4 regions of the Cellulosimicrobium composti genome follow, and region 4 is predicted to be linked to each of the others. Evidence: riboswitches for the same ligand, from Rfam matches in the RefSeq annotation. Region 4 holds a riboswitch; each other region holds the start of a gene.
The links. A riboswitch is a leader RNA that binds a small molecule or an ion and turns the genes downstream of it on or off. The one in region 4 is predicted to bind thiamine pyrophosphate.
Positions count from the first base shown of each region.

Region 1: it holds a riboswitch for thiamine pyrophosphate, as region 4 does, so the genes downstream of both, thiO (glycine oxidase ThiO) here and thiD (bifunctional hydroxymethylpyrimidine kinase/phosphomethylpyrimidine kinase) in region 4, are expected to answer to the same signal.
Region 2: it holds a riboswitch for thiamine pyrophosphate, as region 4 does, so the genes downstream of both, GYH36_RS13615 (ECF transporter S component) here and thiD (bifunctional hydroxymethylpyrimidine kinase/phosphomethylpyrimidine kinase) in region 4, are expected to answer to the same signal.
Region 3: it holds a riboswitch for thiamine pyrophosphate, as region 4 does, so the genes downstream of both, GYH36_RS13475 (thiamine ABC transporter substrate-binding protein) here and thiD (bifunctional hydroxymethylpyrimidine kinase/phosphomethylpyrimidine kinase) in region 4, are expected to answer to the same signal.

Region 1 is NZ_JAAFAN010000011.1:49,642-54,500, reverse strand. Features, by position in the region: gene GYH36_RS05160 (thiazole synthase) at 1-754, opposite strand, end outside; gene thiS (sulfur carrier protein ThiS) at 765-992, opposite strand; gene thiO (glycine oxidase ThiO) at 998-2,332, opposite strand; TPP riboswitch at 2,337-2,416, opposite strand; gene thiE (thiamine phosphate synthase) at 2,469-3,182, shown strand; gene guaA (glutamine-hydrolyzing GMP synthase) at 3,226-4,839, shown strand; gene GYH36_RS05135 (glycosyltransferase family 4 protein) at 4,844-4,859, opposite strand, start outside.
Region 2 is NZ_JAAFAN010000047.1:4,682-9,540, forward strand. Features, by position in the region: gene GYH36_RS13610 (ABC transporter ATP-binding protein) at 1-1,594, opposite strand, end outside; gene GYH36_RS13615 (ECF transporter S component) at 1,587-2,285, opposite strand; TPP riboswitch at 2,384-2,503, opposite strand; gene GYH36_RS13620 (hypothetical protein) at 2,638-3,078, shown strand; gene GYH36_RS13625 (Rv2578c family radical SAM protein) at 3,132-4,793, shown strand; gene GYH36_RS13630 (DUF1330 domain-containing protein) at 4,849-4,859, opposite strand, start outside.
Region 3 is NZ_JAAFAN010000046.1:17,594-22,452, forward strand. Features, by position in the region: gene GYH36_RS13470 (ABC transporter permease) at 1-409, opposite strand, end outside; gene GYH36_RS13475 (thiamine ABC transporter substrate-binding protein) at 406-1,491, opposite strand; TPP riboswitch at 1,570-1,674, opposite strand; gene GYH36_RS13480 (DUF4235 domain-containing protein) at 1,772-2,041, shown strand; gene GYH36_RS13485 (FAD-dependent oxidoreductase) at 2,086-3,261, opposite strand; gene GYH36_RS13490 (hypothetical protein) at 3,357-4,727, shown strand; gene GYH36_RS13495 (GntR family transcriptional regulator) at 4,716-4,859, opposite strand, start outside.
Region 4 is NZ_JAAFAN010000026.1:14,237-19,095, forward strand. Features, by position in the region: gene GYH36_RS09385 (DUF4862 family protein) at 1-504, shown strand, start outside; gene GYH36_RS09390 (hypothetical protein) at 517-1,338, opposite strand; gene thiD (bifunctional hydroxymethylpyrimidine kinase/phosphomethylpyrimidine kinase) at 1,399-2,322, opposite strand; TPP riboswitch at 2,315-2,412, opposite strand; gene GYH36_RS09400 (SDR family oxidoreductase) at 2,521-3,408, opposite strand; gene pheT (phenylalanine--tRNA ligase subunit beta) at 3,405-4,859, opposite strand, start outside.

The sequences.
Region 1 (4,859 bases), on a different contig from region 4:
CCGACTCGACGGCGAGGCGCATCGCGTGCGCCATCCGGACCGGGTCGGCGGCGCGCGTGACCGCGGTCGCGAGCAGCACGCCGTCGCACCCGAGCTCCATCGCCTGCGCCGCGTCCGACGCCGTCCCGATCCCCGCGTCGAGGATGACGGGCACGCGCGCGGCGGCCGCGATCGCCTCGATGTTGCGCGGGTTGAGGATGCCGAGCCCCGTGCCGATGGGCGCGCCGAGCGGCATGACGGCCGCGCAGCCGACGTCCTCGAGCCGGCGCGCGAGGATGGGGTCGTCGTTCGTGTACGGCAGCACGACGAAGCCGTCGCGCACGAGCCGGTCCGCGGCCTCGACGAGGCCCACCGGGTCGGGCAGGAGCGTGACGTCGTCCGCGATCACCTCGAGCTTGACCCACTCGGTGCCGCACGCCTCGCGCGCGAGGTGCGCGGTGAGCACGGCCTCCCGCACCGAGAAGCACCCCGCGGTGTTGGGCAGCGCGCGGATGCCGAGGCGCGCGAGGAGCGCCCAGATGCCCGCGTCGGGGCTCGCGTCGCCGCCCGCACGGACGGCGACGCGGCGCATCGCGACCGTCGTCAGCGCGGTGCCCGACGCGACGAGCGCGTCCTCGAGCGTGAGCAGGTTCGCGGCCCCGCCCGTGCCCATGACGAGGCGGGACCCGACGGCGGTCCCGGCGACGACGAGCGGGTCGGCGCCCGCGGGGTCGGCCGCGGCGGGGCGGGACGCGGGGGAGAGGTCGGTGGTCACGGTGTCCTCCTCAGCCGCCCTGGACGGCGGTCACGATCTCGATGCGGTCACCGGGTGCGACGACGGTGCTCGCCCACGCGCCGCGCGGCACGACGGCGTCGCCCACGGCGACGGCGACGCCCTGCGGCGTGCCGTCCGCGACGTACGCGGGCACGAGCGCGGCGACGAGCCGTTCGAGGTCGACGTCGCCGTCGAGCGGGTAGGGCTCGCCGTTGACGAGCGCGGTCGGTGCGGTCACGGGGATCACCTCGGTGCGGTCGGGGTCGCGGTCGGCGCGGCCCGGCGGTCGCCGGACGCGGGGTCGTCCCCCGGTCCGGGCACGGTCCCGGGCCGGGTGAAGCGGTCGGTGCGCGTCGCGGCGAGGGCGGTCGCGACGTCGGGGGGCAGGCCGTCGCCCGTGAGGCCCGCGACGACGGCCTCGGCGGTGAGCGGCGCGAGCAGGACGCCGTTGCGGCCGTGGCCCGTCGCGACGTGCAGACCGGGGACGGCGGTCGGCCCCACGAGCGGCAGGTTGTCCGGGGTCGCGGGCCGGGCGCGCGGCGTCACGTCGACGAGCGCGGCCTCGTCGATCCCGGGCAGCAGGGCGCGCGCGTCGCGCAGGAGGGCGAAGGCGCCGCCCGCGGTCGCGCGGCGGTCGTCCGGGTTCTCCTCGGTCGTCGCGCCCACGACGACCTCGCGGTGCCCGGCGCGCGGGCCGCCGGGCACCGGGGTGCGCGGCACGACGTACACCGGCCGGCCCTGCACGACCCCGCGCACGACGTGCTCCAGAGCGAGGTCGGGCCCGGCGTCGAGGCGCAGGGTCTGGCCCTTGACCGGTCGTGTGGGCACGACGACGCCCGGCACGTCGGCGAGCAGCGCGCCCGACTCCCACCCCGCCGCGACGACCACCGCACCGGCCGCGTGGAGGTGACCCGCGTCGTCGTGCACGCCGACCGCGCGCCCCGCGGCGTCGCGCGCCACGCGGGTCGCGGCGGCCCGGACGACGACGGCCCGCGCCGCGGTGCTCGACGCCTCGGCCGGGGCGTCGAGCGCGGCGAGCAGCGCGGCGTGCGTCGCGCGGGGGTCGACCGCGTGGTCCGCGGGCGCCCAGGCCGCGCCCGCGACACGGGGCCCGAGGTAGGGCTCGCGGCGGCGCGCGTCCGCGACGGTGAGCTCGCGCGAGGCGAGGCCGTGCGCGGCGTGCAGGGCGAGGACGCGGCGCAGGAGCGCGAGGTCGTCCGCGTCGTACGCGAGGGTGAGCGTCCCCGCCGGGCGCAGCCCGACGTCCCGCCCGGTCGCGGCGCGCAGGTCGGCCGCGAAGCCCGGCCACGCGGCAGCCGCCGCCAGGTGGAGCCGCAGCGCGTCGTCCTCGCCGAAGTCGGCCTCGGTCACCGGGGCGAGCATCCCCGCGGCGGCGTGCGTCGCGCCGTCTCCCGGAGCCGGGTCGAGCACCGTGACGGTCAGCCCCGCGCGCGCGGCGCGCCACGCGACGGCGAGCCCGACGATCCCGCCGCCCACGACGACGACGTCGCGCGGGCCGGCTGGCGACGGCCCGGCGAAACCGGCCGTGCGGGGCCCCGGACGGACAGGGGTGTGCATGTGCGCTCCCTTCGCTGGCATGACCCAGATCAGGTTCGACGGTCGGCTCCGACGCCCTCTCAGCCCCGTGCGGGGCTCCCGTGCTGTCGGCCACAGTACCGCCTGCGCCCGGAGCGCCGGGGCTAGGCTCCGGCGGGTGAGCACCGAGACCTTCGCCACGCCCACGACGGCCGCCGCACCGGACCCGGACGCCGTGCGCGCCCGGCTCGCCGACGCGCGCCTCTACCTGTGCACCGACGCGCGCGAGGAGCGCGGCGACCTCGAGGACTTCCTGCGGGCGGCGCTCGCGGGCGGCGTCGACGTGGTCCAGCTCCGCGACAAGACGCTCGACGTCGCGCGCGAGCTCGAGCTGCAGGCGCTCGTCGCGCGCGTCGCGACGGAGCACGGCGCGCTGTGGGCCGTGAACGACCGGGCCGACGTGGCGCGTCTCACGGGCGCGCCCGTCGTGCACATGGGCCAGGGCGACCTGCCCGTCCCGGCGGTGCGCGCGCTGCTCGGCGCGGGGCCCGTGCTCGGCCGCTCCACGCACTCCGCCGCGCAGGCCGCCGCGGCCGAGGCCGACCCGGCGGTGGACTACTTCTGCGTGGGCCCGCTGTGGGCGACGCCGACGAAGCCGGGGCGGGCCGCCGTCGGGCTCGACCTGCTGCGCGACGTCGCGGCGACGCGGCCGACCACGCCCTGGTTCGCGATCGGCGGGATCGACGCGGACCGCCTCGACGCGGTCCTCGACGCGGGCGCCACCCGCGTCGTCGTGGTGCGCGCCATCACCGGCGCGCGCGACCCGGAGGCCGCGGCACGGGCGCTGCGCGAGCGCGTCGCCGAGCGGGCCGCGGCGCGCGACGGCGCCTGAGACGGCGGACGGTGCCGCGCCGCACGGCGACTATCCTGGAGCGGTGACGTCACCCGCCACCGCTCCCGACACCCCCACCACCGCCGAGGTCGCCGCGACCCCGCGCCCCGTGCTCGTCGTCGACTTCGGCGCCCAGTACGCGCAGCTCATCGCGCGCCGCGTGCGCGAGGCCAAGGTCTACTCCGAGATCGTGCCGCACACGTTCACGGTCGAGCAGATGCTCGCCAAGGACCCGGCCGCGATCATCCTCTCGGGCGGCCCCTCGTCCGTGTACGCCACGGGTGCCCCGTTCGTCGACCCGGCGCTGTTCGAGGCCGGCGTGCCCGTCATGGGCATCTGCTACGGCTTCCAGGCCATGGCGAAGGCGCTCGGCGGCGAGGTCGCCCAGACGGGCCTGCGCGAGTACGGCGGCACCGAGGTCGAGGTGTGCGCCGCGGGCGTGCTGCTCGACGGGACGCCGACGAACCAGACCACGTGGATGAGCCACGGCGACGCCGTGCACCGCGCGCCCGAGGGCTTCGAGGTCCTCGCGACGTCGTCGGGCTCGCCCGTCGCCGCGTTCGAGGACCGTGAGCGCCGCCTCTACGGCGTGCAGTGGCACCCCGAGGTCAAGCACTCCGCGCACGGCCAGACCGTGCTGGAGCACTTCCTGTACGACGGCGCGGGCCTGGCCCCTGACTGGACGCCCGGCAACGTCATCGCGGACCAGGTCGCGGCGATCCGCGCCCAGGTCGGCGACGCGCGCGTCATCTGCGCGCTGTCCGGCGGCGTGGACTCCGCCGTCGCCGCGGCGCTCGTGCAGCGCGCGGTGGGCGACCAGCTCACGTGCGTGCACGTCGACCACGGGCTCATGCGCGCGGGCGAGGTCGAGCAGATCGAGCGCGACTTCGTCGCGGCGACGGGCGTCAACCTCGTGATTCGCGACGAGAAGGAGCGGTTCCTCACCGCGCTCGCCGGGCACAGCGACCCGGAGACGAAGCGCAAGATCATCGGCCGCGAGTTCATCCGCGTGTTCGAGGACGCGGCGCGCCAGATCGTCGAGGACGCGGGCGAGCACGGCGCCGAGGTAAAGTTCCTCGTGCAGGGCACGCTCTACCCGGACGTCGTCGAGTCGGGCGGCGGCGAGGGCGCGGCGAACATCAAGAGCCACCACAACGTCGGCGGCCTGCCGGACGACCTGCAGTTCTCTCTGGTCGAGCCGCTGCGCACCCTGTTCAAGGACGAGGTCCGCGCCGTCGGCCGCGAGCTCGGCGTGCCCGAGGAGATCGTCGCGCGCCAGCCGTTCCCCGGCCCCGGGCTCGGCATCCGCATCGTCGGCGAGGTCACGGCGGACCGCCTGGAGACGCTGCGCGCGGCCGACGCGATCGCGCGCGAGGAGCTGACGAAGGCCGGTCTGGACGGCGAGATCTGGCAGTGCCCGGTCGTGCTGCTCGCCGACGTCCGCTCGGTCGGCGTCCAGGGCGACGGCCGCACCTACGGGCACCCGATCGTGCTGCGCCCCGTCTCGTCCGAGGACGCGATGACGGCCGACTGGACGCGCCTGCCGTACGACGTGCTGTCCGTCATCTCGACGCGCATCACCAACGAGGTGCCCGAGGTCAACCGTGTGGTGCTCGACGTGACGAGCAAGCCCCCGGGCACCATCGAGTGGGAGTGACCCCCTAGGGGTGGGTCGGA
Region 2 (4,859 bases), on a different contig from region 4:
GCAGCGCGTCGTCGGCGAGGACGTGGGGCGGCGGGGCGACGGCGGCGAGGCGGCCGTCGACGACGACGGCCAGGCGGTCGGCGACCGCGGCGGCGAGCGCGAGGTCGTGCGTGACGACGACCACGGCACCGCCCGCGTCGGCCCGGTCCCGCAGGGCGCGCGCGACGGCGGCGGCCTGGGTGCGGTCGAGCCCGGACGTCGGCTCGTCGGCGAGGAGGACGGGCGGGTCGAGCACGGTCGCGGCCGCGAGGGACAGGCGTCGCTGCTCGCCGCCGGAGAGCCGGTAGGGGCTCTCGTCGGCGACGTGGGCGAGGCCGAACCGCTCGAGGGCCCGTGCTGTGCGCGCCTCGACGTCCGGACGGCGCGCGCGCCGCGCGGACCACGCGACCTCCTCGCGCACGGTGCGCGCCAGGAGCTGGTGCTCGGGGTCCTGGAGCACCAGGGCGACGGACCCGGCGTCCGTGGTGACGACTCCCGTCGTGCGCTCCAGTCCGGCGAGGCCGCGCAGGAGCGTCGACTTGCCGCCGCCGTTCGGCCCGACGACGGCGAGCAGCTCTCCCGCCCGCACGTCGAGGTCGACGTCGCGCACCACGGGTCGTGCCCCGCGCCGGCGGCGGCCCGGCGCACCGCGCAGCACGCCCAGGCCCCGTGCGCGCAGGAGCACCGGCCCGTGCGCGGGACCGGCCCGTCGTGCGGGCGTGCCCCGGGCGAGGTCGACGAGCCAGACGTCGGTCGCGGGGTCGCCGAGGGGCGCGGGCGCGCCCGCGTGCTCGAGCCGGACCGCGAGCGGGAGCCGGCACCCGAGCGCGGCGAGCGCGCCGGCGTGCTCGCGCAGCACGCGCTCGGTCGGGCCGTGCGCGAGCACGCGACCGCCGCGGTCGAGCGCGAGCGTCGCCGCGGGCAGCGTGCCGAGCTCGTCGAGCCGGTGCTCGACGAGCACGACGGAGCGGGCCCGCCCCGCCGGGTCCCGCTGGTCGGACCCACCGACCGGCGTCGTGGGCCGGGCGAGCCCGGCGACGAGGGTGCCGACGTCGTGCGCGGCGGCCGGGTCGAGGAGCGCCGTCGGCTCGTCGAGCACCACGAGCCCCGGGTCGGCGACGAGCGCCGCGGCGAGGGCGACCCGCTGCGCCTCGCCCCCGGACAGGGCGTGCGTCGGCCCGTCGCGGAGGTGGGCGGCCCCGGCGGACTCCAGGGCCGCGGTCGAGCGCGCGTCCACGGTGGCCGGGTCGGTGCCGCGGTTCTCGAGCGCGAACCGCAGCTCGTCGTCCACGCGCGCCAGGCAGAGCTGGTCGCCCGGGCGCTGCTGCACGAGGCCGACGTGCGCGGCGAGCGCGGCCGGCGTCGTCTCGCGCGGGTCGGTGCCCGCGACGCGCAGGTGGCCGCGCACCACGCCGGGCAGGGTGTGCGGGACGACGCCGACGAGCGCGCGCACGAGCGTCGACTTCCCCGACCCGGAGGGGCCGACGACGAGCAGGGACGTGCCGGCGGGCACGACGACGTCGACGTCGTGGAGCACCGGGCGCGCGCGGTGGCCGAGGGCCACGTCCAGGTGCGCGGCCTCGACGGCGTGGGGCGCGCGGGACCCGTCAGTCACGGGTCGCGCCGATCGCGAAGGCGTCGAGCGCGCCGGTGCGTGCGAGCGCGTCGCCGAGCAGGCGCGCCGCGAGCCCGCACAGCACCACGCACGAGACGATCTGGACGCCCAGGCGCAGCATCGCGAGGTCCTGGCCGAGCCAGCCGAGGCGGACCGCGTTGAACGCGAACGTGACGAGCGCCGCGCTCACGCCCGACGCGACGAAGACGCCCCACCCGAACCGGCGGTAGCGGGTGAGCGCGAAGGGGAGCTCGGCGCCGGCGCCCTGGACGAGCCCCACGAGGAGGAGCAGCGGTCCTGCGGGCGAGGCGAGGAAGACGACCTCCACGAGCGCCGCGAGCGTCTCGGCGAGGACGCCCACGCCCGGCCGGCGCACGATGTAGGTGGCGAGCGGACCGACGACGATCCATGCGCCCGCGAGCACGTTCGCCGCGAGGTCCGCGAGCGGGCCCATGAGGATCTGCAGCGGTGCCCAGAGCTGCACGAACGCCCAGTAGACGAAGCCGAAGACCACGCCGAGGACCGCGACGAGCACCGTCTCGTGCAGCGTCGGCCCGCGCCGTCGGCCCCCGGCACCCGGCGGCCGGACCCTCGTGTCGGGCGCGCTCGCGGCCGGGGGCGCGGTCGTGGTCGTGGCCGGGGTCCGCGCGGCGGGCGGTGCGGGCGGGGGCGTCGTGCCGGGCTCGGTCATGCGGTTTCCCTCCGTCGGGCCCCCGGTCGAGGGGTGCACGACGACGCCGCCCGCCACCCCGCGCGTCCGGCCGGGCGCGCGGGCACGGCGCGCAGGGGACGGTGACGTCGGCCCTGCTCCCTTCGCTGGTACGAACCAGATCAGGTTCCACGGGTCTGCGGGTGGGACGGGTGTCCGGCCTGCACTCTCAGCGCTCGTGCGCTCCCCGGGGGCGTTCGGCCCGACCCTAGGCCCGCCGGGCGCGCGGGGGACACCCGCGTCTCACGCAGCGGGACGGCGCGCGGCACGTGTGCGAGGGTGGCCGGGGCCCCGCCGCCGGCGGACGGCCGGGACACGACGGGACGAGGCACGCATGACGACGGACAACGACCCTGCGGCGGTCGCCGAGCTGGACCGCCTCGACGGCGAGGTCCGCGCGGCCGCGCCGGGGGACACGACCGCGCAGGTCGCCCTGTGGCGACAGGTGTCGCGCCTGGCGACGTGGTTCTTCGTCGCCCGTGGCGAGCCCGACCGGCCGAGACCCTACGCGGTCGCCGCGCCGCAGGGTCCGATGGTCTGCCTCTACAGCAGCGCCACCCGCGCGCGCGACGCGGCGCACGCCCTCGGAGTCGTCCCGGCGGGCGAGCCGGTGCCGCTGCTCGCCGTGCCGATGCCGGACGCCGTCGGCTACGTCGCGTCGCTCGGCGCGGCCGGGGTCGTCGGCGTGGCGCTGGACCACCCCCGGATCGGTCACTTCGTCCCGCTCGCGAACCTCGCGACGCTCCAGGCGTGGGTCGAGGAGGACGCGCGCTGACCCGACCGCGCGAGCGCCTTGACACTCGTTCGAACACCTGTTCGAATGACGGGGTGCGGTGGGACGGACAGGCGATCGGCGCGGACGACGGCGCGCTCCCGGGGCTGGAGCGTGCGGGTCTCGTGCGCAGCGTGCGCACGCCCGAGTTCGCGGGCATCACGTTCCACGAGGTGACGGCCAGGAGCGCGCTGTCCAAGGTCCCGGCGATGTCGCGCATGCCGTTCCGCTGGACCGTCAACCCCTACCGGGGCTGCAGCCACGCGTGCTCGTACTGCCTCGACCCGCAGACCCCCGTCCTGCTCGCCGACGGCACCCAGCGCCCCGTCGGGGACCTGCGCGTCGGCGACGAGATCGTGGGGACGGCCCCGCACGGGGCCTACCGCCGGTACGTGCGCACGCGCGTCCTCGACCGCTGGACCACGCGCAAGCGCGCCTACCGCGTCACCCTCGCGGACGGCACCCGGCTCGTCGCGAGCGGCGACCACCGCTTCCTCACCGAGCGCGGCTGGCGCCACGTCGTCGGCGGGGCCGGGCACCGCGCCCACCTCGCGCTCGGCGACGTGCTCGTCGGCCCGGGCGCCGCGGCGCTCGCGGGCGGCGACGCCGTGCTCGACGGCCGCGACGTGACGGGCAGCGACGGGCTGCGGGTCGACTCCCTCGAGGCCCTCGACGGCCCGGGCGAGGAGACCGAGCTCGTCGACATCACCACCGGCACGCGCGACTTCGTCGCCGCGGGCGTCGTGAGCCACAACTGCTTCGCCCGCCCGACCCACCAGTACCTCGACCTCGACGCAGGGGAGGACTTCGACCGCGAGGTCGTCGTCAAGGTCAACGTGGACGAGGTGCTGCGCGCCGAGCTCGCGCGCCGCTCCTGGGCCCACGAGCCGGTCGCGCTCGGCACCAACACGGACCCCTACCAGCGCGCGGAGGGCCGCTACCGGCTCATGCCCGGCATCATCGACGCGCTCGCCGGGTCCGGCACCCCGCTGTCGATCCTCACCAAGGGCACCATCCTGCGCCGCGACCTCCCGCTCCTCGTCGACGCGTCCTCGCGCGTCGAGGTGGGGATCGGCGTCTCCCTGGCCCTCCTCGACCCCGCGCTCCAGGCGAGCGTCGAGCCCGGCACGCCCACGCCGCGCGCCCGGCTCGACCTGATCCGCGCGATCCGCGAGGCCGGCCTGCCGTGCGGCGTCATGGTCGCTCCCGTGCTGCCGTGGCTCACCGACTCGACGCGCGCGCTCACCGACCTGCTCGACGCCGTCAAGGACGCCGGCGCGACGGGGGTCACGGTGCTGCCCCTGCACCTCAAGCCCGGCACGCGCGAGTGGTACATGGGGTGGCTCGCGCGCGAGCACCCGCGGCTCGTGCCCGGGTACGAGCGCGTCTACGCGCGCGGCACCTACGCCTCGAAGGCGTACCGGTCGTGGCTCTGGGACCGCGTGCGTCCCCTGCTCGAGGCGCGCGGCTTCGCCGTCTCGGGCCACCGCGGCCCCGCGGGCGTCGAGGGCCGGTACCGCCGCGGCGAGCTCGGCGGCCTCGGCGGCGGCCCGCGCGACGCCGACCCGCCGACGGACGGGGCCTACCCGGCCGGGAGCATCGCACGAGGCGACCGGGCGGCGGGGTACCGCGGCCACGACGGGGCGCTCGCGGGGATGCCGGTCGACGGCGCGGGGCTGGACGTCGTCGGCGGGGGAGTGGAGCAGGTCCTGTTCTGACGGGGCGCCGGGCCGGGAGGAGCCGCGACCGCGGCCGGTGCGCCCGGCAGGCGGGTCAGGAGGGCC
Region 3 (4,859 bases), on a different contig from region 4:
CGAGCGGGCCGCCCTGCACGAGCAGCGACCGGAACGCGACGCCCACGACCACCGTCGGCAGCACGAACGGGACCGTGACGACCGCGCGCAGGACCCGCCGCCCGGGGAACCGGCACCGGTACAGCACGTACGCGCCGGGCACGCCCAGCAGGAGCGAGAACGCCGTGCCGAGCACCGCCTGCCACAGCGTGAGCCCGAGGATGCGCCACGTGCGCGGCTGCGAGAACACCTCCGCGAACCCCGACAGGTCGAGCCCGCCGCTCTCCCCGACGAACCCGCGCGCCACGAGCGTGACCACCGGCCACGCGAAGAACACCCCGAGGAACGCCAGCGGCACCGCCGCCGCGAGACCCCACAGCACCCCGCGCCCGAGACCTCCCCCGGCCGCGGGGCGTGCCTGCGCCGTCAGTCGACGACCGTCGCCGTCCACGCCTTGATCCACTCGTCGCGGTGCGCCGAGACGTCCTCGGGCGCGACCTCGAACGGCTCGTCGGCGAGCGGCGCGAACTCGGCCCAGCCGTCGGGGAGCGCGACGGAGTCGTCGGCGGGGTACATGTACATCTGCCCGGGGACGTCGGCCTGGAACGGCTCGCTCACGAGGAAGTCGAGGAGCTGCTGCGCGCCCTCGGGGTTCTTCGCGTTCGCGAGCACGCCCGCGTACTCGACCTGGCGGAAGCACGTGTCGAGCAGCGCCCCCGTGGTCGAGGCGGTGCCGTCCTCGGTGAGCGTGAACGCGGGCGACGTCGAGTACGACAGCACCAGAGGGCGCGGGCCGGCGCCCTCGGAGCCGGAGAAGTCGACGTAGTAGGCGTCCGACCAGCCGTCGACGACCTTCACGCCGTTGGCGCGCAGGTCGGCCCAGTAGTCCTCGAACCCGTCCTCGCCGAACGCGCCCACGGTCGCGAGGAGGAACGCGAGCCCGGGCGAGGACGTGGCCGGGTTGGTCACCACGAGGAGGTCCTCGTACTCGGGCCTCGTGAGGTCGTCGAGCGTGACGGGCTCGGGGACGCCGGCCTCGTCGAACCACGCGTGGTCCACGTTGACGCACACGTCGCCGAGGTCGATCGCGGTGAGCTCGCCGCCGTCGCCGACGGCGTAGGACGCGGCGGAGTCCGAGAGTCCCGCCGGGGTGTACGGGTCGAGGACGCCCTCGTCGATCGCGCGCGACGCGAACGTGTTGTCGATCCCGAAGACCACGTCGCCGAGCGGCGACTCCTTCGTGAGGATCAGCTGGTTGACGAGCGCGCCGCCGTCGCCGGGCGCGACCTGCTCCACGGTGAGCCCGCTCTCCTCCTCGAACGCGGCGAGCACCTCGTCGCTCACGGCGAACGAGTCGTGCGTCACCAGGGTCACCGTGCCGCCCGACGACGCGTCGTCGCCACCCGCGGCGTCGTCGCCGCCGCTGCACGCCGCCAGGGCGAGGAGGGCGAGGGTCGTGGCGGCCCCGGTCGCGAGGGTGCGTCGGCGGGTGCCGGTGGTCGTGCGCTGCATGTGTCCTCCCAGGACGTTCAGGAGGGGTCCACCGGCCCGCGCGGCCGCCGTCGGAGCGCGGAGGACCGCACGAGCAGGTGATCGAGATTCCCGACTTCCTCCACCGGTGCTAACCGGATCAGGTTCGAGGGTCTGCGGTGGTCCGCACTCTCAGCTCCTCCAGGAGCTCCCCTGTCGTTCACGTCGAGCCTACACCGCGGCCCGGCACGCGCGGCGTGGCCGGTGCGGGACGACTACGGTGGTGCGCAGCACACCGTCGCCCCTGACCTGGAGGATCGCCGTGGCAGACACCGAGGACCAGACCCTGGCCGTGAAGGTCGGCACCGTCGCGCTGACGTTCGCCGCGGGCTGGGCCGCGCAGAAGCTCGTCACGTTCGTCTGGGCCAAGGTGACCGGGCACGACGCCCCGAAGGACCTCGACGACGAGGAGGTCGGCATCGTCTCGGCCGTGACGTTCGCGGCCGTCGCCGCGGGCGTCGGCGTCCTCGCGCGCCGGTTCGCGGGCAAGGAGGCCAAGCGCGTCGTCGCCCGCCTCGCCTCGCGCGCGTAGCGTCGTCGCCCCTCCTCGCCACCCGGCGGCGGTCCGCGCCGCCGTCAGGGCACCGGGGCCGCGGGTTCGGGCGGGGTCCAGCCCATCGCCGCCCGGGAGCCGCGCTCGATCGCGGCCGCGGGCGTGAGCCGCATGAGCCCGTTGCGCACCGTCTGGCGCCACCCGCCGCCGAGGTGGGCGCCGAACCGGCCCGACGCGACCGACGCCCGCGCGAGCGCCCGGCACCGAGGCCGACGTGCGGCGTCGTACCCGACGAGGGCGGGCGCGAGCCGCCCGCCGGCGGCGACGGGCGACCCGACGAGCAGGCCGACGCACAGCCCGTCCTCGAGCGCGGTGGCCGCGCCCTGACCCATCGTCGGCAGGGTGCCGTGCGCGGCGTCGCCGGCGAGGACCACCCGCCCGGACGCGTAGCGCGGGACGCCGCGGGGCAGGTGGTGCACGTCGTGACGCAGCACCACGTCGGGCGGCGTCGCGGCGAGGACGTCGCGCACCGGCTCCGCCCACCCGTCGAACCGTGCCCGCGCGGCGGCGAGCTCGTCGCGCAGCCGCGTGCGCTCGGGCATCGCGACGTACCCGTACCAGTACGTCTCGTCCGCGGCCACGCGCAGCACGCCGAACTCCGCGTGCGGCCCCCAGTACTGCCGCAGCGCGACGTCGCCGTACGCGCCGGGGACGACCGCGCGCCAGCTCGCGTACCCGCTGTGCACGGGCCGCACGGCGGGGAACAGGACCGAGCGGACGGCGCTGCGCATCCCGTCGGCGCCGACGACGAGGTCCGCCTCGCGCCCGGCCACGACGGCCGGCCGACCCTCGGGGTCGCCCGGGTCCAGCGCCTCGACGGGGGTGCCGGTGACGACCTCGACACCGAGGTCCGCAGCCCGTCGCCGCAGGGCGGCGTGGAGCCGACGACGGTGCACGCCGACGAGAGCGACCGACGCCCGCATCTCCGACGTGTCCGGCAGCGCGAGGATCGGGCGCCCGTGCAGGTCCCACGTGCCGCCCGCCCACGTGGCGTACCCGAGTGCGGCGACGTCGTCGTCGTCGAACCCGAGCCCGCGGAAGGCCGCGACGGCGTTGCGCGACATGGCGAACCCCGCCCCGACCTCGCCGGCCTCGGCCGCACGCTCGAGCACGGTGACGTCCCAGCCCGTGCGCGCGAGCGAGACGGCGGAGGTCAGGCCGGCGATCCCGGCGCCGACGACGATCGCGTGACGTGTCATGAGGCGATCCTCCCGCGCGCGACGCCGCCGGGGCCAGGGGGACGCCCGGCCCGCCGGGTGCGGACGTCCCCGGTCGCGCGGGTACCCTGGCGCGCGTGACGGCCCCCACGGCGACCACCCAGAGCCCGACGCCGGGCACCCGGGACACGGTGCTGCGCGCGGGTCTGCGCGTGCTCGCCGACACCGGCCGGCTGCTCGCCCGGCACTGGCCCGCGCTCGTCGCCGTCGCGGTCGTCGCGGAGGTGCTGCACGAGCTCGCGCTGCGCGCCGCGCTCGCGGTCGCGCCGTCGTCCGGCGTGCTCGGACTCCTCGTGCTGTGCTTCTCCCCGCTCGCGACGGTCGTCGGGATCGTCGTCATGCTGCACGTGCTGCGCCGCGAGCCGCGGTCCGGGCGCGACCGGCTGGAGGCCCGCACGCTGCTCGGCTCGATCGCGTCGGTGCTCGTCCCGTACCTCGTCATCTACGAGTTCTACGGCGGACTGACGTCCGACTGGCAGACGTACGTCGACTCGGCGGCGCTCGACCACGCGTTCGCCGCCGGGTCGGGGATCCGGACGGCCAGCCCGATCCCCGAGGGGTTCGGGGTCACCGTCCTCGCCGTCGTCGCCGGCGCGCTCCTGGCACGCACGCTCCTCGACCGCCTCGCGAGGCGCCTCGACCGCCGCGTCGCCTCGTCCGGCTCCGACGCCCGGCACAGCGCGCGCTCGGCCGCCGTGCGCATCGTGGCGGGCTACTGCGAGGTCGTGTGGATCGTCGTCGGCGCGTTCACCGTGACCGCCGTCGTGGGCCGGGTGCGCGAGTGGTGGGGCACGCGGGTCGTCGTCGTCGAGGTCGGCGCGTGGTGGGACGGCGTCGTCGCGCGCGTCGACGCGCTGCGGCCGCTCGTCGACGCCCTCGGTCCCGCGACGTCGCTCCTCGTGGCGGGCGTCGTCACGGGCCTCGTCGTCCCGCTCGCGTGGCTCACGCTCGGGACGATCGTCTACGGCGTCGAGGCGATCGACGTCGTCGACCCCGCGCACGCGACCGTCCCGGGGACGACGCCCGCAGACCGCGCGACGCGCGTCGTCGACCGGTTCAACCGCACGCTCGGCGACCGGGGCGCGCGGCGGGCCTGGGAGCTCATGCTCGACCCGGGCCGCCGGTTCGGCGGGCTCGTCGGCGCGCTCGGCATGCTGTGGCGCAGCCGCTGGGGCGCGGTGCTGCTGTTCTGCGTCGCGTTCGCGCTCCTGACGCTCGGCGAGCAGGTCGTCCTCACGGTCGCGCAGGCCGTCGTCGGGCAGCCCGGGATCGTCGCGTGGCGCGCGCTCGTCGACCCGCTCGGGATCGTCTCGACCGTCGTCGTCCAGGTGCTCACCACCGCGCTGCTCGCGGCCGCCGCCGACGCGCTGCTCGCGAACCTCGGGCTCCCGTCGGCGCTGCGCACGCGACGCTCCGCGCGGGCGCGCGCCGCCGCGTCAGTCGTCTGACGCGGCCGGGTCGGCGGCGCGGCGCCTTCCGGCGATGAGCGCCGCCGCGACGACGTCCCGGATCTCCGTGTCGGTCAGGGCGTGGTCGCGCGCGAGCCGCACGAACCGGGCGGCGGCCTCCGTCACCGCGGC
Region 4 (4,859 bases):
GTCGCCGAGAAGGGCTTCCTCCCGCTCGAGGACGAGATCGAGGCCGTCGGCCGCGCGGCGCGGGCGACGGGCCACCCGCTGCACGTCGGGCTCAACTGGGGACGCTCCGCGATCGAGGGCCGCAGCGCCGCCACGCCCGTCGAGCACGCGCGCGCCGCGGCGGGCGCCGGGCTGCTCGCGAGCGCGATGCTCTCGGGGGCCGCGGGGGTGGCGGGCCGCTGGGGCGGGCCGTGGGACGACGCGCACGTGCCGCCGCACGGCCCCGACCCGGCGCTGCCCGGCTCCGACGAGTCGATCCTCGGCCCGGACGAGGTGCGGGCGTTCCTCGTGGCGTGCGGCCCGGTCCCCGTCGTCGGGGCGAAGGTCACGACCCGCCCGCTCGACGCGTCCCCCGCGCAGCGCCTCGCCGTCGCGCGCGCGACCGTCGCGGTCGTGCGCGCCGCCCTCGCCGACGTCGAGCCCGCCTGGTCGGCGGGCGTCCGGGAGGTCCCCCAGGGGGTGTGACGCCTGCCGGCGTCAGCGGCGCGGGGTCGCGGGCGCGGCGCGGCCCAGCACGCGCGTGTCGGGGAGCAGGACCCCGCACGCGCCGAGCGCGGCACCCCACGCCGCGCACGCGACCCCGCCCACCGTCCCGAGGCTCGCGAGGTGCTCCGGGTAGAGCACCGAGCACGCGCCGAGGGACACGGCCACGAGCGCGGGCGGCACCACCCCGGCGCGCCACCGCGCGGCGCCGCCCGCGTGCACGACGGCGACGGCGAGCGCGCACGCCGCGAGCGCGAGCCCGAGCCCCGCCTGCATCGGCAGGTGCTGGAGGCCCCACGTCTCGTCGTCGGGCTCGCCCGCCGCGGCCGCGCGCAGCACGGCGACCGCGTAGGCGACCGCGCCGCCCAGGCCCGCGAGCGCGAGCCCGGCGAGCGCGGGGTGCACCGCCCGGGGCGTGACGCGCGCGGGGCGCAGGTCCTGCCGTGCGAGGACGGCGGGGACGAGCGCGGACGCCGCGAGCCCGAGGGCGGGCAGGAGCTGCCCGAACGCGCCCGCCACGAGCCCGGCGAGCGCGACGGCAGCACCCGTCACGAGCACCCCCTGCAGCAGCACCGTCGCGCGGGGCCGGACGGCCCATGCGAGGAGCGGGAACATGGCGAGGCCCGTGTAGAGCAGGCCCCAGCCCGCCTCCACCAGGTAGTGCCGGGCGAACCGCTCGTCCTGCAGCACGACGGTCGCGAGGTCGACGAGGCCGAAGAAGAGGACGCCCCAGAACAGCGCCGCCACGACGGCGACGGCGCGCGCGGCGAGCAGGCGGCCGCGCGACGGGGCCGGAGCACCGAGGTCGTTCGTCATGGAGGACGGTGTAGCACCGGCGCGCCCGGCGCGCCACCGTCGCGAGCCCGTCCGGCGGTGCTAGCCGCCGACGGGCGCGGCCACGGCGTGCAGGTGGTCCACGGGACCGCGCCCGCTCCCGACGCGCAGCGCCGCACCCGCGCGCAGGGCGCCCGTGAGCCACGCCTTCGCGTCGCGCGCCGCGTCCTCCCAGCTCGCGCGGCGCGGGCGCAGGGCCGCGAGCGCCGCGGAGAGGGAGCACCCGGTGCCGTGCGTGTGCGGGGTGTCGACGCGCTCGGCGTCGAACGTCGTCACGCGCACGTCGTCCGCGACCGGGACGACGAGCGCGTCGGGCGAGGCGCCGCCCGTGAGGTGCCCGCCCTTGAGCAGCACGCCGGCGCCGCTCGCCCGGGCGTACGCGGCCGCCTGCGCGAGCGCGTCGTCCCAGGTCGTGGCAGCGGGGCGGCGGGTCAGCACCCCGAGCTCGGGCAGGTTGGGCGTGACGACGTCCGCGCGCGTCGCGAGGTCGCGCACCGCGTCCTCGGCGCCCTCGTCGAGCAGCCGGTGGCCCGACGTCGCGACCATGACCGGGTCGAGCACGACCCAGGGCCGCGGCGCGCCGGTGCGTGCGCGCTCGGCGACGAGCGCGTCCAGCCACGAGGCGATCGTGCGACCGTTCGCCGCGTCGGCGACCATGCCGATCTTCACCGCGTCGACGTGCACGTCGTCGGAGACGGCGTCGAGCTGCTCGCGCAGGAACCCCGGGCCGGGCACGTGCACCGACCGGACGCCGTGCGTGTTCTGCGCGACGAGCGCCGTCGTGACGGCCATGCCGTACGCGCCGTGCGCGCAGAACGCCTTGAGGTCGGCCTGGATGCCCGCCCCGCCGGTCGGGTCCGTCCCGGCGACCGAGAGCACGCGCGGGCGCGAGGGCGCGTCGTCGGAGGTCGCGCTCCCGGGTCCGGGCGCGACGGCGGGGGTGACGGAGGGCACGGTGAGCGGCATCGGCGGACATCCCTTCGCTGGTACGAGCCAGAGCAGGTTCGACGGGTGTGATCTCAGCCCCGCGTGCGCGGGGCACCCCGTGTCGGTCACCGCATCCTACGACGCCGCGCGCCGGCCCCGGCAGGGTGCCCGTGACGCGGCGGAGCCCGCCCCGGCGTCGCCGGGACGGGCTCCGCCCACGTCCTGCTGTCGCGCCCCTCAGCGCGCCGGGAGCGCGCCCGGCATCGGGTCGTCGTCGCCCCAGCGCGTGACGCGCAGGCGTCGCCCGTCCTGGCCGGGGACCGCGCGCCCGTCGCGCTCCCCCGCCACGAGCGCCGCCCGCAGCGACTGCGGCGAGTCGTGCGTGACGCGCACGAACGCGCCGGAGAACGCGTCGAGCTCGCCCGCCGCGATCGCGACTACCATCTCGACCGTGCGCTCCACGGGCGTCCACTCGGTGCGGCCCTCGTGCATGGTCATCGACGCGGTCATGTCGGTCTGCACCACGCCCGGCGAGACCTCGAACGTGCGCAGGCCGCGGTCGAACCCGGACCGGTGCAGGTTCGCGCCGATCCGCAGGAGCGCCGTCTTGCTCGCGTTGTACGCGCTCGCGCCGTCCATGTCGTGCGAGCCCGCGCCGCTGTTGAGGTCGACGACGCGGCCCCCGCCCCGGGCGAGCATGCCCGGCACGACCGCACGCGCGAGGAGGAACGGCCCGCGGACGTTCGTCTCGACGATCGCCCACCACTCGTCGGGGTCCGCCTCCCACAGCGGCACCTCGGCGTCGACGCGGCCCGCGTTGTTGACGAGGAGGTCGACGCCGCCGAGGGCGTCCTCCGCCGCGCGCACCGCGGCGGCGACCGCGCCGGCGTCCGTGACGTCCGCCGTCACGACGACGGCGCGACCGGCCGCGCCGTCCCGCTCGCCGAGCGCGGCGATCTCCGCGGCGACCCCGGCGAGACGGTCGGCGTCGCGCGCGAGGAGCGCGACGTCGAGGCCGGCCGCGGCGAGCCCGACGGCGATCGCGCGGCCGATGCCGCGGGACGCGCCCGTGACGAGCGCGGTCCGGGCGGGCGCGACGGCGCCCGCGGGGCCCGGCCCGCTCATGCGCGCAGCTCCGCGCCGACCCGCTCGCGCGCGGCGGTGACGGCGCCCTCGCGGACGCGCGCGACGTCGTCCGCGGTGAGGGTGCGGTCCGCGGCACGCAGCCGCAGCGAGAACGCGAGCGACTTGCGCCCGGCGCCCACCTGCTCGCCCGTGAAGACGTCGAACAGCGCGACCTCCTCGGCCAGCCCGCCGGCGCCCTCGACGATCGCCGCCCGCAGCGACTCCGCGGTCACCGACTCGTCGACGACGAACGCGAGGTCCTCCTTCGCCGCGGGGAAGCCCGAGACGGGCGTCGCCTGCACGGGCGCGTCGGACGCGCCCGCGACGAGCGCCGAGAGATCGACCTCGAACGCGACCGTCCGCGCCGGCAGGCCGACGTTCTCGAGCACCTTGGGGTGCAGCTCGCCCGCGTGCCCGACGACGGTCCCGTCCGCGAGCTCGAGGCGCGCGCACCGCCCGGGGTGGAACGGCGCGCGCCCGGTGTCGGCGACGACGCCGACCTCCGCGCCGGCGCGCGCGGCGACCCGGCGGGCCGCCCCGAGCGCGTCGGTCCAGTCAGCGGCGCGGCCCGGGCCCCACCAGCCGGCGCGCTCCCGACGGCCCACGAGGACCCCCGCGACGTGCCGGGGCTGCGCCGGGAGCGCGGCGTCGATCGCGGCCAGCTCGTCGTCGCCCGGACGCACGCCGCCGGGGAGCGACGGCGCGGCCGGCGCGCCGGGGCGCGGGTGCGTGACGAGACCGACCTCGAACAGCGCGACGTCCGTGAGACCGCGGCCGACGTTGCGGCGCGTGGTCTCCAGGAGCGTGCTCAGCACGTCGGTGCGCAGGAGCGGGCGGTCGTCCGCGAGCGGGTTGACGAGGCGTAGCGCGCGGCGACGCTCGTCGTCCGCGGGGATGCGCAGCGCGTCGAGCTCGGCGGCACCCACGAACGGGTAGCTCAGCGTCTCGACGAAACCGTCCTCGGCGAGCGCCCGCGCGACGGACCGGCGCACGCGCTGCTCGCGCGTGAGGCCACGACCACCCGGGGCCGCGGGCAGCAGCGACGGGATCTCGTCGTAGCCGACGAGTCGCGCGACCTCCTCGACGAGCTCGGCCGGCTCCGTGAGGTCGGGCCGCCACGACGGCGGCGTCACGACGAGCACGCCCGTCGCGTCGACGTCGTCGGCCTCGACCGTGCACCCGATCGCGCCGAGCGTGCCGACGACCTGCTCGAGCGTGTACGGCACGCCGACGAGACGCTCGGCCTCGCCCACGGGGAGGCGGATCGCGGCGGGCGGCGTCACGCGGTCGAGGTCGCTCACCGCGGGGTCGGCGGTCCCGCCCCCGAGCTCGACGAGCAGGTCGACGACGCGCTGCGCCGCGACCGCGGGCAGGAGCGGGTCCACGCCGCGCTCGAACCGCTTGGCCGCCTCGCTCGACAGCTTGTGGCGGCGCGAGGTGCGCGCGACCGA